One region of the Tatumella terrea genome, then DNA from elsewhere that is predicted to be linked to it. Evidence: predicted binding sites of a transcription regulator. Region 1 holds the regulator's gene; the other holds the start of a gene.
The links. Region 1 encodes Fur, which represses iron uptake genes when iron is present. Its sites were predicted from a motif close to ATAATAATGAGAACNACTATCAA; they were not measured.
Positions count from the first base shown of each region.

Region 2: fhuE (ferric-rhodotorulic acid/ferric-coprogen receptor FhuE) is a predicted target of Fur. The motif match lies at 2,542-2,564, and genes of this name have one in related genera.

Region 1 is NZ_BAAAFX010000017.1:114,841-121,237, reverse strand. It holds gene ybfE (LexA regulated protein) at 143-418, shown strand; gene fldA (flavodoxin FldA) at 551-1,081, shown strand; gene fur (ferric iron uptake transcriptional regulator) at 1,420-1,866, shown strand; gene dalD (D-arabinitol 4-dehydrogenase) at 2,163-3,569, shown strand; gene ABD035_RS12585 (SemiSWEET family sugar transporter) at 3,566-4,057, shown strand; gene ABD035_RS12580 (family 20 glycosylhydrolase) at 4,104-6,397, opposite strand, start outside.
Region 2 is NZ_BAAAFX010000018.1:216,637-223,033, forward strand. It holds gene fhuE (ferric-rhodotorulic acid/ferric-coprogen receptor FhuE) at 239-2,455, opposite strand; gene ABD035_RS14260 (YncE family protein) at 2,858-3,952, shown strand; gene ABD035_RS14265 (NAD-dependent succinate-semialdehyde dehydrogenase) at 4,268-5,659, shown strand.

The DNA of each region.
Region 1 (6,397 bases):
GTTTTAACATTGGCGTCTGTCATCTCACTGGAGTATGATTGCGCGCTAAAATTTTATCGTGTGCTTTTAACATGATAACCGTATTCATTCATCACTATGCTGCGTGTATCTGATACATCGCAGGTGTTCAGTTTCAAAAATCATGGCAAAAGAAAATACGGATCGTACTACGCTCGATTTATTCGCGAATGAACGCAGACCCGGTCGCCCCAAAACCAGTCTGCTTTCCCGTGACGAACAGTTACGGATAAATAAACGCAACCAGCTAAAACGGGACAGAGTGCGCGGATTACAGCGGGTAGAGCTTAAAATGAACAGTGAAGTGGTCGATGCCCTGAATTCACTGGCGGCAGAACAGCAGTTGAGCCGCAGCGAACTCATCGAACAAATCATCCTGGCGCAACTGAAAAAGAATTGAGTCTGTGTTGCGCACTCAGGGATAAATCTGACTCGTTTACAAGTACCGCACATATCTCAGGTCTGCTATTATTCGCGCATCTGTACTGAAATTACATTCATCTGATTCGAAGATTCAAGAGGTTAACCCCACATGGCAATCGTAGGCATCTTTTTTGGCAGCGATACCGGCAACACTGAAAACATCGCAAAAATGATCCAGAAACAATTGGGTAAAGACGTTGCTGAAGTGCACGACATCGCTAAAAGTACCAAAGAAGATTTGGACGCTTTCGATATTCTGTTGCTGGGGATCCCGACCTGGTATTACGGTGAAGCACAGTGTGACTGGGATGATTTCTTCCCGACGCTGGAAGAAATTGATTTTAACGGCAAACTGGTGGCACTGTTCGGCTGCGGCGACCAGGAAGACTATGCGGAATACTTCTGTGATGCATTAGGGACACTGCGCGACATCATCGAACCCAAAGGTGCGGTCATCGTCGGGCACTGGCCGACAGAAGGCTACCATTTTGAAGCCTCTAAAGGACTGGCCGATGATAAACACTTCCTGGGCCTGGCCATTGATGAAGACCGCCAGCCAGAACTGACCAACGAACGTGTCAGCCAGTGGGTCGTCCAGATTTCCGATGAACTGCAGCTGAAAGAAATCCTCAACGCTTAGTAGGGTTTTTTGTATCAGTTGTGATAGTGTTCACTTCAGCATCTGCAGAGCCGGCTAAAATGACCGGCGGGCTCTGAGCTATTTTTCCCGGCATGTGTGCATCAGTTTTTACGTGGGTGCGATTTCCGGGAATATCTTTTTTGTATCAGATTGTCACTATCCCTGGCAGGCCTGCATTTTGCGGTGATCCGCGATTTTTCCTCAGGGAAAACCGGCCCGGACCTGTTGTTTCAATTTCGATACTTCGGTTCTATAATGGACCTAAAAAAATAAGGTCATTACCGAACTTCATGGCGCTTTGCCAAAGTCATTTTCAAAAGTAACAGGACAACAACTGCATGACTGACAATAACTCCGCACTGAAAAAGGCTGGTCTGAAGGTCACGCTTCCGAGACTGAAAATTCTGGAAGTTCTTCAGGAACCTGAATGCCATCACGTCAGTGCGGAAGATTTGTACAAACGCCTGATCGATATGGGCGAAGAAATTGGTCTGGCGACGGTGTATCGCGTACTGAACCAGTTTGATGATGCGGGTATCGTTACGCGTCATAACTTCGAAGGCGGTAAGTCAGTCTTTGAATTGACCCAACAGCAGCACCATGACCATCTGATTTGCCTGGATTGTGGCAAGGTTATTGAGTTCAGCGATGAGTCAATTGAACAGCGTCAGCGTGAAATTGCCAAACGATTTGGCATTAAGCTGACCAACCACAGTCTTTACCTGTATGGTCATTGCACCACCGGCGATTGCCGCGAAGACGACACGTTACATAACGATAAATAAGCGTTCCTCTTGTTCGTTTCGTACCAGGCCGCCTCAGCGGTCAATGTCTTCTGCCGGTGACAGACCGGTCGTCTTCTTAAAACCGTGACCCTGTCGCGGTTTTTTATTACCCCAATGAACCATAGCGCTTTCTTATGACTAAAACCCTTTGATTTTAAAGGTCTCTGTACCGGTTTTTCAGCCCCGTCCCTGCCCTTTCTCCCCTGCTTTCCTCTGTGGCAATTTTAATCTGCCGGATTTTCATGGTAAGGTTACCAGTAACATCATGACTATCTGTTACAGATTAAGGAATGCATTTGACTACAAAAAGAACTGAACAATCGGTCTGGCTGCATCTTGGTGCAGGTGCTTTTCATCGGGCTCATCAGTGCTGGTATCTGAATGAGTTACATGAAAGCGGGGATACCCTCTGGTCTGTTTCTCTGGCCAATATTCGTAACAGCAGCACACAGCAGACACTGAAACATCTCGAACAGCAGCAAGGACGTTACACTCTCGAAGTTATTTCTCCTGAAGGCAATATCGCCTACAAAACTCTCTCAGTCATTAACAACGTCATCCTCTGGGACCCGCAATTACAGGCATTAGTCAGCGAAGGTTCCCGCCCTGACACCAGAATCATCTCTTTTACCGTGACCGAAGGCGGTTATTTCCTGACTGACGACGGCCATCTGGATCTGAATGCAGCACCTATACAAAGTGATCTTGCCGGTACCGCAGACACGGTTACCCTGTATGGTGCTCTCTATAAGATCCTGTCTGCACGGCGGGAAAATAATGCAGGCCCGGTCACGCTGCTGAGTTGCGATAACCTTCGCAGTAACGGTGAAAGTTTCCGTCGCGGATTAACAGAATTTGTTGCCGCCCGTGAAGATGGCGCATTAGCTGAATGGCTGGAACAGAACATCAGTACGCCGGACGGAATGGTTGACCGTATTACTCCCGCGTCAGATGACGGTCTGCTGCAGCGCCTGCGGGCGCAGGGGATCAAGGATGATAATGCGCCGGTCAGTTGTGAGTCATTCACACAATGGGTCATGCGCGATGATTTTATTGCCGGTCGTCCGGCGCTGGAGAAGGCAGGCGTGGAGTTCGTGGACGATGTCATCCCTTATGAAGAAGCTAAAATCCGCGTTCTTAATGCCAGCCATAGCGGTATCGCCTGGGCTGGAGGGTTACTCGGTAAGGAATATATTGACCAGAGCCTGTTACCTGAAGTCCGTCAGTGGATCACTGAGTATGTCAGCCAGGACGTGATTCCGGCCCTGGGTGACTCACCGATCGATTTAAACCGCTACTGTCAGACGGTGCTGCAGCGTTTTGGTAACGAACGGGTACGTGACACCTGCCAGCGGGTTTCCTCTGACAGCATTGCCAAATTGCATGAATTTATTGTTCCGACCCTGAAGGCACGCTATCAGCAACAGCAGACGCCGCAGGCAACGCTTCGCCTGGTGGCGCTCTGTTTCCTGTTTATGCAGAAATATGCGAACAATACCCTGCCCTTTGAGTATCAGGATCGGGCGAATGACAGTGTCGATTTCCGGGCAGTTTTTGCCAGCGATGATCCGGTGGCCGCCTTCGCCGGTCAGCAAAAGTTATTAGGGTCTCTGGCCGGAGAGCCACAATTCATCGCGGATCTGACCCGAACGATTGACGATATGCAGCAACAGTTGACGATAATGGGGGACGACAAGCAATGAAAAGTGTCTATATCGTTGTGGTTACCGCCATGCTGGCGTTGCTTGCGACCTATTTTCTCTCCCCCTGGCCCGTGGCCCTGGGTACCGTCGCGGCCTGGGTGACGACCGGTTCGTTTTTTCTGCAGGTACTGCATATTATCCGTAACCGGGATACCAAAGCCCTGTCGCTGGGTATGTGGTCTGCACTGTTTTTCGGCGTATCCTGCTGGACCTGGTACGGGTTCCGCGTCGGTGATGTGCCGGTAATGACAGCCAACGGTTTAACCGCTCTACTGGCCTTCTCGGTCATTGTTCTGAAGCTCTATCACGAACGTCCGGCTAAAAATCAGTTACGCCGTAAGTTACGCGCCATGCCGGGTGTGATCCTTCGTCCGCGGATCCGCAGGCTGCGGCCTTATACCCCGGGGGAAGCCGCGCTGCCGGAACAGGATCCTGTTTCACTCCGGGAGCCGGCATCGCTGAGCCCTCTCAGTAAACTAAAAAAATAATCCGCAAACCGTCGCCACTTTCGCAGTAATGCGGGGGTGGCGGTCATCAGCCAGCCTGAGGGCTGACCACTCTTCCGCTACGGCGCCCGTCCGGACTGCGGGTCCTGACCAGCACTTTCCCGGCGACTGCCGGAGGTTGTTGTGGCTGATAATCTCTCCAGTGCTGCCCCTCATCGACAGAGTATTCAATTCTGATGCCAGGCAGAGAGGTGTTTGCCTCCAGAACGCCGTTGCGGATACGCGCTCCGGCCACCGGGATCCGGTAGCGGATACCGGCGGTATCCAGCCCCGGCAATACCGACCGTCCCAGAAGTGTCGCGAAGCGGTTCCAGTCCGCCTGCAGTTGTTGCTGATTCACCTGCCGGGTTTTTCCTTTTTCGAAGGCCTGCCCCTGCTGACCGGGCAATTCCCAGTCCGCCTGATGCCAGGCCCTTTCTGCCACGGCCAGCAGTCTTGGATATAACCGGTATTCCATTTGCTCGTCGGTTCTGACGATTTCGCTCCATAACTGGGCCGACATCCCCGCAGCCCCCGGCCAGCTACCCTGACCTGTGGCTGAAAAGGCTTTACCGTCACGGTCGGTGGAGGTTTCTGCGTTCATGGCCAGATTGTCCGGTGAGAATGTGAAAATTTTCTGCTCATCAGTAAACCGGGTCGCCCAGTAATAACCGGGCTCCTGCGGATCAACCTCATAAGGCATATCAAGATAGAGATAATCCGGGGAAGAAATAATGATCCGGTACCCCTTCTCTGCCCATTCACTGGCAGAGTTGACCCCGCCCCAATACAGCGTATCCCAGAAGTTCAGGGCCACGTTCTCTGTCGCAAATTGACCTGCTGAAGGAATCGCTTTCAGTCCGTCCTGCCAGGCCTGCATGTTTTTAAGCCCTGCCGATTTCGCCCACTGACTGACCTGTAATGCAAACCAGCCGGGCAGCTGCGTAAAGTCACCGGCCTCTCCCTGTTGGATCCGCTGACGGCAACTGGCAGATTTCGCCCACGGCTTATCCTGCCGGCTCAAATCACGCTGGCCTTTGCCGGGTTGCGGATGATTTTTATCGGTATACCCCGGGCCCGAATAGATGTTTTTTGCTTCATCCCCGCCAAAATGCCAGGTTTCCAGCGGTTGCCCCGCTTCCCGGTGCATTGCGATAAGTTCATTCATGATTTTTCGGACGAAGCGTTGCGCGGAGGGCTGGCAGGGATTGATAAAGCTGGTACGATCATAAAACTGTACGGTGGTCACCCTGGAGTCATCACCATCTTCCTGTAAACGATACTGGTTTGCCTCGTGCACTTTGCCCGCGGCCATCAGATTTTTATACCGTGCTTCCATGGCGATGACAGCCGCGCGGGCATGGGCCGGCATATCGATTTCAGGGATCACCGTGATCTGCCGTGCCCTGGCATAGCGGAGGATCTCAATATAGTCCTGACGACTGAAGTAACCGCTGCCGGTTGTCGAAGTATCAGGGCCGGATCCCAGTTGCGGTAACAGACAGCGTGTTTCAGACAAATCATGACAGCGTTTTGCCCCGACAGACGTCAGTTCAGGCAGCCCCGGGATCTCAATCCGCCAGCCTTCATCATCGGATAAGTGTAAATGCAGGATATTCAGTTTATACCGTGACATCTGCTGCAGGGTACGCAGGATGGCCGCCTTTGAATGAAAATTCCTGGCGACATCGATAAAAACAGCGCGGTAAGCAAACCGTGGCGCATCGCTGAGGCTCATGACAGGGATCACCGGTTCTCCCGTTGGCGGTATCAGTTGCATCAGCGACTGTAAGCCGTTAAAAACACCGCGGCTATCATAGCCGGTAATGACGGCGCGCTCCTGACTGATCCGTAACCGATAGGCACCTTCCTTAACGCCCTCATCGGTGAACCCCGCCGGATCAATCGCAGTGTTCACCGGGAATCTGCCATCGGTGCGGAGACCGGCCGCACGAAACTCTTCGGTGATCACGCGGGCACTGTCTGCTGGTAAAACCCGCAAGTCCGCGGCTATCCCCTGCTTCAGGCTGACATTGTCTGCGGTGATATCCACGCGACGCGGTGACGGAAGGATCCGGCCGCGTAACTCTGCCGGCGATACCGGCGATGTTGCCTGGTTTTTCAGATAACGGTTTTCTGCGGTCATCAGAATATTGGCGTCATCCGGGGTCCGCTTCCATTGTGTGGCGGGCAATGTGGTGATATCTGACAGCTTTTCGGTCACCGTTGCCGTAATTACTTTGGGCGTCCCCTGTGAAGAGGTGACATACCAGCGGGGTAGCACATCCGTAAGGGAAAGCTGCCAGTATTCATTCACCACCGGTAAGACGACCGATCCTCCGG
Region 2 (6,397 bases), on a different contig from region 1:
CGCCTGATGCTTTATCATTTATGTTATTTACTGCTATCTCTCATGCGTGCGGAATCTTCCGCTTATCAATGGCCAGAGGTTCTGTGGGTAGAAACCTGTGGATTTTAACCACTGCTGACGGCTCTGAATCCCGCAAGGTAACGGGGGTAGCCGTCAGCTAAATCACCGCTATTTCCGGTAGATTGAACACACGTCAACCCATGCCATTGTCCCTATGGCCCGGATCTTTTTTCACCGGTCAGAACTGATAAGAAAGGCTGACCGACGCGCTGCGTGGAGCGCCATACACATAATTGTTCAGGTAACTGTAATAGGTCCGGTTAAACAGGTTGCTGATATTTGCCTGTACCGAGAGCTGACGAGTGACCTGATAACGGGCAAACAGAGCTGCCAGCGGATAACTGCTCTGATACACCCGTACGGTCTCACCGTCCGCACCGGTCACATCGTCAAAAATGCGGTTTTGCCAGTTGACGCCCCCACCGACGGTTAAATCAGGCATCGACGGCACCTGATAGCGTGCAAAGAGCTTCAGAGATGTCTGTGGTTGTTCCGGATTGAAACGCCCCTCAGCATCCCGGGCCACATAACGGGTTGCGCCAAACGTCATTTCCAGATTATCCGTGACCGCACCGTTAAGCTCAAACTCAACCCCTTTGCTGACGGCGCCTTTAACCGCGGTGTAAGCCTGTTCACTGCTATTATTGACGTAGACCCCGTTCTCTTCCTGACCGACATTGTCCTGTTCTATGCGGAATACCGCGAAGGTCGCCGTCAGCCGGCCATTCAGCCAGTCAGATTTCAGACCCGTTTCATAACTTTTTCCGGTCACCGGGGCCAGTGTCTGACCGGACCCCGTCCGGTAAGTCTGTGGCAGGAAGATGGAGGTATAACTGGCGTAAGCCGACAGCGCATCGTTGATGTCATAGACCAGCCCCGCATACGGGGTAATGTTATTTTTCGCCATATTCCCGCTGGTGCCGTCGGTGTTCCATTGGGTATAACGCGCACCCGCAATCAGTGTCAACGGGTCAGCCAGTGAGAATCGTGCCGCCGTATAGGCCGATTTCTGCCGGACAATATCATTAGCATTCACATACCAGCTTTGCCATTCAGGTTCGGCAATATTCCCGCTCCAGTGATTATCAAACACCCCCATATCGGCAGCTGAGATATCGTAGTTATCCGCATCCGTAATGCCGTCCTGACTGTAAGTGGCATTATGCTGACGGCTATAGCTGATCCCTGCCATTAACTGATGCTCACGCCCCAGCAGACTGAACGGTCCGCTGGCATAGGTATCGACCGAATCCAGGGAACGGTGTCCGCGATCCTTACTGCCAAACCCGGTCGCCCCTTCGCCTGTATCCTCATCCGGGTATGTCATCACATCCAGCAGTTTGTCATTAAAGGTACTGATCGCATGTGTGCCGTTGATACGGTATATCCAGCCGTTATCAAAATGATGCACCAGATTGGCTAACAGCTTGTGCGAGTTGGTGTTATAACGCGTCCAGTCAGCGGCAGAGTTGAGACTGCGGCGATAATGCGTTAAGTCACCGTTGCTGTAGAAATCCGGTAAGCCCCCCCAGGTCGGGTTACCGGTTTCGGTATCATTATAATCATAGCCCAGCGAGAGCGTTGTCCGTTCACTGAGGTCAGCCCCGGCCACGCCATAAAAGAACTTACTGGTTTTATGATAGCGGTCGAGCCAGCTGTCCTGATCCTGATAGCCCGTCACCACCCTGCCACGCAATGAGCCTGACGCATTCAGAGGGCCCGAAAGGTCCGCCACATAACGCTGGTTATTGCGGGTGCCATAACTGGCGGTCAGATTTCCGGTGAAGGTTTTGCTGTCGGCTTGTGTACGGACCATGTTAACCGAGGCGGCGGGATTTCCGGCTCCGGTCATCAGGCCCGTGGCCCCCCGCACTACCTCGATTCTGTCGTAGATTGCGGTGTCTGAAGCCGCATCACCAAAGTTCCAGTCATCATTCACCGAGGTGGGGATGTCGTCGAAGGTAAAACTGCTGATTTTGAAGCCCCTCGAATAATATTCAGAACGTTCACTGTCCACCAGATCCGCCGAAACACCGGTAGTATTGGCCAGAACCTGCCCGATGGATTGCAGATCCTGATCCTTCATTCTGGCCTGAGTGATTACGCTCAGTGACTGAGGGACATCCCGGGGTGTCATCAGCATTTTTGTGCCGGCACGGGTAGTCTGTACCGTATAATCGGTTTTCTTCCCGCTATCCGCGGCCCCGGGACTGCCGGTAACGACTAAGTCTGACACATTACTGTCGGTGGCTGGTGTGGCAGAACTGTCTGCGGCCTGAGCGGCCAGTGAGCCGATACTCCACTGAACAGCGAGAACCAGCAACGAGACACGAAACGTACGATGGCGAAACGACAGAATGCTGTCTTCAGCCCCTGCATGATGGTTGCCGGACATGTTATCCCCTGACAAAGATGAATGACGAACGTTGTTATAATGTTTACCCGGAAGCCGCAGCCCATTACCCGGCTACCAGATAAAGAATGATAAGGATAATGATAATTATTTCTTTTCAGGAAATACTAAAAAGTTACATTTCTAAATATAACCATTTGTATAAAAGTAATAAAAGTGACGGATGTTTTAATTTAAGATGCTGATACATAAACATTAATCAAAAATCATACCGGTTAAAGACTAAATTAACCGGTAAATACTTTCCTTTGCACTTCCCGGTCTGCTCACGCAGCATCGCAAGATTTACTTCTTAATGGTTAATGCGTATGCTTCTCATTCTTTTTACTATTTGCTACTGAAAGTCAGCACTGAACGCCGCCTTTCACCCTTCCGGAGCTAAGAATGAAACCATTATTCAGCGCACGTAACGCTGCACTGGCTGTTGCTATTGCCACGACCTTTGGCCTGACTGCCTGCCAGGCCCCTGCCGGAAAAGCTCCGCCTCCGGCCGTGACCGCCACGAAAACCGCGCCGGCTGATCAGTCTCTGACTCAGCGTGAATTAGGCGATGGGTTGTATGAAATGGCCTACTCACAGGAGGCAGGTGTTCTGTATGTCGCCAGTGCGCAAAGCTTTAAAAATGTGAACGGCGGTGTGCTGTACCGTCTGGATCCGCGCACACTCAAAGTGGTCGGGGAAACGCACACCGACCTGAAAAACTTTGGGATGGCGACCGATGCGCAAGGCAAGGTGTTTTACACCACAAATACGCTGGATGGCGGGGTCTCGAAAGTCGATGCACAGACCGGTAAGGTGCTGCAGCGTCTGATGTTCGGAGGTAAAGATAAAGAGGGTGATGCGATAGGCGCACGTGAAATCTTATGGCATGGCAATGAATTATACGTTGGGGCTGTGGCCGACCCGGGCTTTATCTCCGTCGTGGATACCCGCACTTTTCGCCTGAAAACACGGATCAAAAATGCCGGTAAATGGGTCACCGGGATCATTTATTCTCCGCTGACGGACAAAATCTACGCCGCCAATGGCGGCGGGGAAATCCTGGTCATTAATCCGCACAGCCATAAAATCGAAAAACGCCTGACGGCGGAAGATGGCAAAGCGTATCTGTTCCTGAATATGGCTGAAGATCCTGCCACAGGACGTCTGTTTGTCACCGATGATTCAAAACAAAAAACCACCCTGGTCTTTGATGAACATACCGGTAAGGTGATTAAACGTCTGCCGGGCGATGCGCTGGGCATTAAATTCAATGCAAAACGCAATGAACTGTATATCAGCCAGCGTGAATCGAAGAAAGTGCTGGTACTGGACGGCACCACCTATGCCGTAAAACATCACTGGTCGTTCAGCAGTCACCCGAACAGTCTGCTGGTTTCTCCGGACGGTAATACCCTGTATGTCACCGTGAAACAGGACTTTAATAAAGATATGTCAACCAAAGGCCCTGACAGCATTGTTCGCATCTCCCTGAACTGAGTCCTTCAGTCTACGGGCATGTAAGGTAAGCCGCCTTTCCGGCAGGCCGCCCGGGTCTGCCGGAATTATCCGCGACATCCACGCTATAGGGCTTTGCTGTCCAGGACAGAGACCGTCATACCCTTGCAGATATTAAGGGTAATCACCTGAAAATACTAAAAAATGTGACCTATAACACCAATAGAGCGTGCCATCTGGAATATCCGGTCATCTTTACTTATAAATCACTTAACGAAAGAGTAATGACACCCCGGGGAAAAATCCCCCCTACGGACTGAGGCAATACGCCCGGCCGGTTAACAGAAGGTACGCTTTATGCCATTTTCAACCATTAATCCCTACACCGGTGAAACGATAAAAACTTTTGCGGATGCTACCGACAGCGAAATCGCCGCGGCGATCACCCGTGCCGATGAAACCTTTAAACAATGGCGTGTGCTTTCCATCAGTGACCGTGTGCCAGTGTTACAGAAAGCCGCAGATATCCTGCGGGAAAGGAAAACAGCATTCGCCAAAATCATCACCCTGGAGATGGGCAAGATCCTTGCCGAGGCAGAAGCCGAAGTAGAATTATCTGCCGCAATATTCGAATACTACGTGAACAACGCCGGCAAACTGCTGGCAGACGAGCCGCTACCGGTGACCGACCCGGCGGAAGGCAAAGCCGTACTGGTCCACCAGCCCCTCGGCGTCATTCTGGCCATCGAGCCCTGGAACTTTCCGTTCTATCAGATTGCCCGTATTCTGGCCCCGCAGCTGGCCGCGGGTAATACCTTGCTGCTGAAACATGCCTCTAATGTGCCTCAGTGTGCCGAAGCCTTCCAGCAACTGATGCTGGATGCCGGGCTACCTGCCGGCGGATTCACCAATCTGTTCCTGCCACACAATAAAATTGAGGACGTACTGAAGGATCCGCGTGTGCACGGCGTAGCCCTGACCGGGTCAGAAAAGGCCGGGGCCAGTGTGGCGCAGACGGCCGCAAAATACCTGAAAAAATCTACCCTGGAACTGGGCGGTACGGATGCCTTTGTAGTACTGGCCGATGCGGAACTGGATAAGACCGTCAAATGGGCAGTGTTCGGGCGGCACTGGAATGCCGGCCAGGTGTGCGTGTCATCCAAGCGGATGATCATCAACGAAAAAATTTATGATACTTTCCTGGAAAAATACACCGCCGGTGTCGCTGCACTGAAAGCCGGTGACCCGATGGACAGCAGCACGCAACTGGCCCCTCTTTCATCACAGCGGGCGGCGGATAGCGTGCGGAAACAGATTGAAAATGCCGTCAAACATGGTGCGATCGCCACAGAAGTCGGTGAGAAGGTTCCGCAGCAAGGTGCCTTTGTTCAGCCGACCATACTGACCAATGTCACACCGGATAACCCGGCATGGTATGAAGAGTTCTTTGGCCCGGTATCCATGATTATTAAGGCCCGGGATGACGAAGATGCCGTGCGTATTGCTAATGACTCGCACTTCGGGCTGGGAGGCTCAATATTCACAGCGGATACCCGCTACGGTTATGCCCTGGCAAAAAAAATCACCACCGGGATGGTCTTTATCAACCACCCGACCATGGTTAAAGCGGATCTGCCGTTCGGCGGAGTAAAACGCTCGGGATATGGCCGTGAATTGCTCGGCCTGGGCCTGAAAGAGTTTGTTAACCACAAACTGATCGACGTTGTGGATATTGATGCACCGTTCTGACCCGCCGCGCCCGGTCTGCTGACCCGGCCCGGTGTGATAGCCCCGTTCTGCACGGGGCTTTTTTATCCGCCTTTCCCGGCAGGGAAAATGCTCAGAAGCACCAATAAGAATTAACAGCGCTGTAGGGAAGTGATCCCCGGTCAGGGGGATGTCTCCGGGGGGCATGGTCCCTGCGTCTCTGCCAGTCATCCCGGTAATCCCGTCATCTATCCCCAAAATCACGCTGGCAAAAATGCTGTCGAATGACCCATAACCCTGACGCCGGTCACTTAAGCAAGTAAGGCCCGAAAATTCGGGCCCGGGGTGAAGCGGAAAAAGGTTGCCACCCGTCTTAATTCACACTTCTTCAAAGCATGATCAGGAATTTATATTCATTCAAACGCTTAACGTAAGGATATAGCCATCGCCCCGGTCAATATCCGCTTTAACTGAGCTGATTAAAAAGTCATTGATATCCTTCATCCGCAGGCCAGGTATCATCTTTATTTTTATCTGATCGCCGCGTTCTGTACCACAGACGACAGACTCACAGGCTGACGACATTCATAACACTTTTCGTACCGGGTATCCCCTCAGGGCGGCCGGACCGGCGAAACAGCTGGCTTTGCTGGGATACGGAGGTCCGTCACTCCGGCATCCGTCACAGAGGCCGGCATTCACCATGCTCTTCTGCCTTGTGTTAGCCGTTGTCGCCGGGTATGTTGGCAGAATACAGCCCCCTGCTACTGATGAGGTACT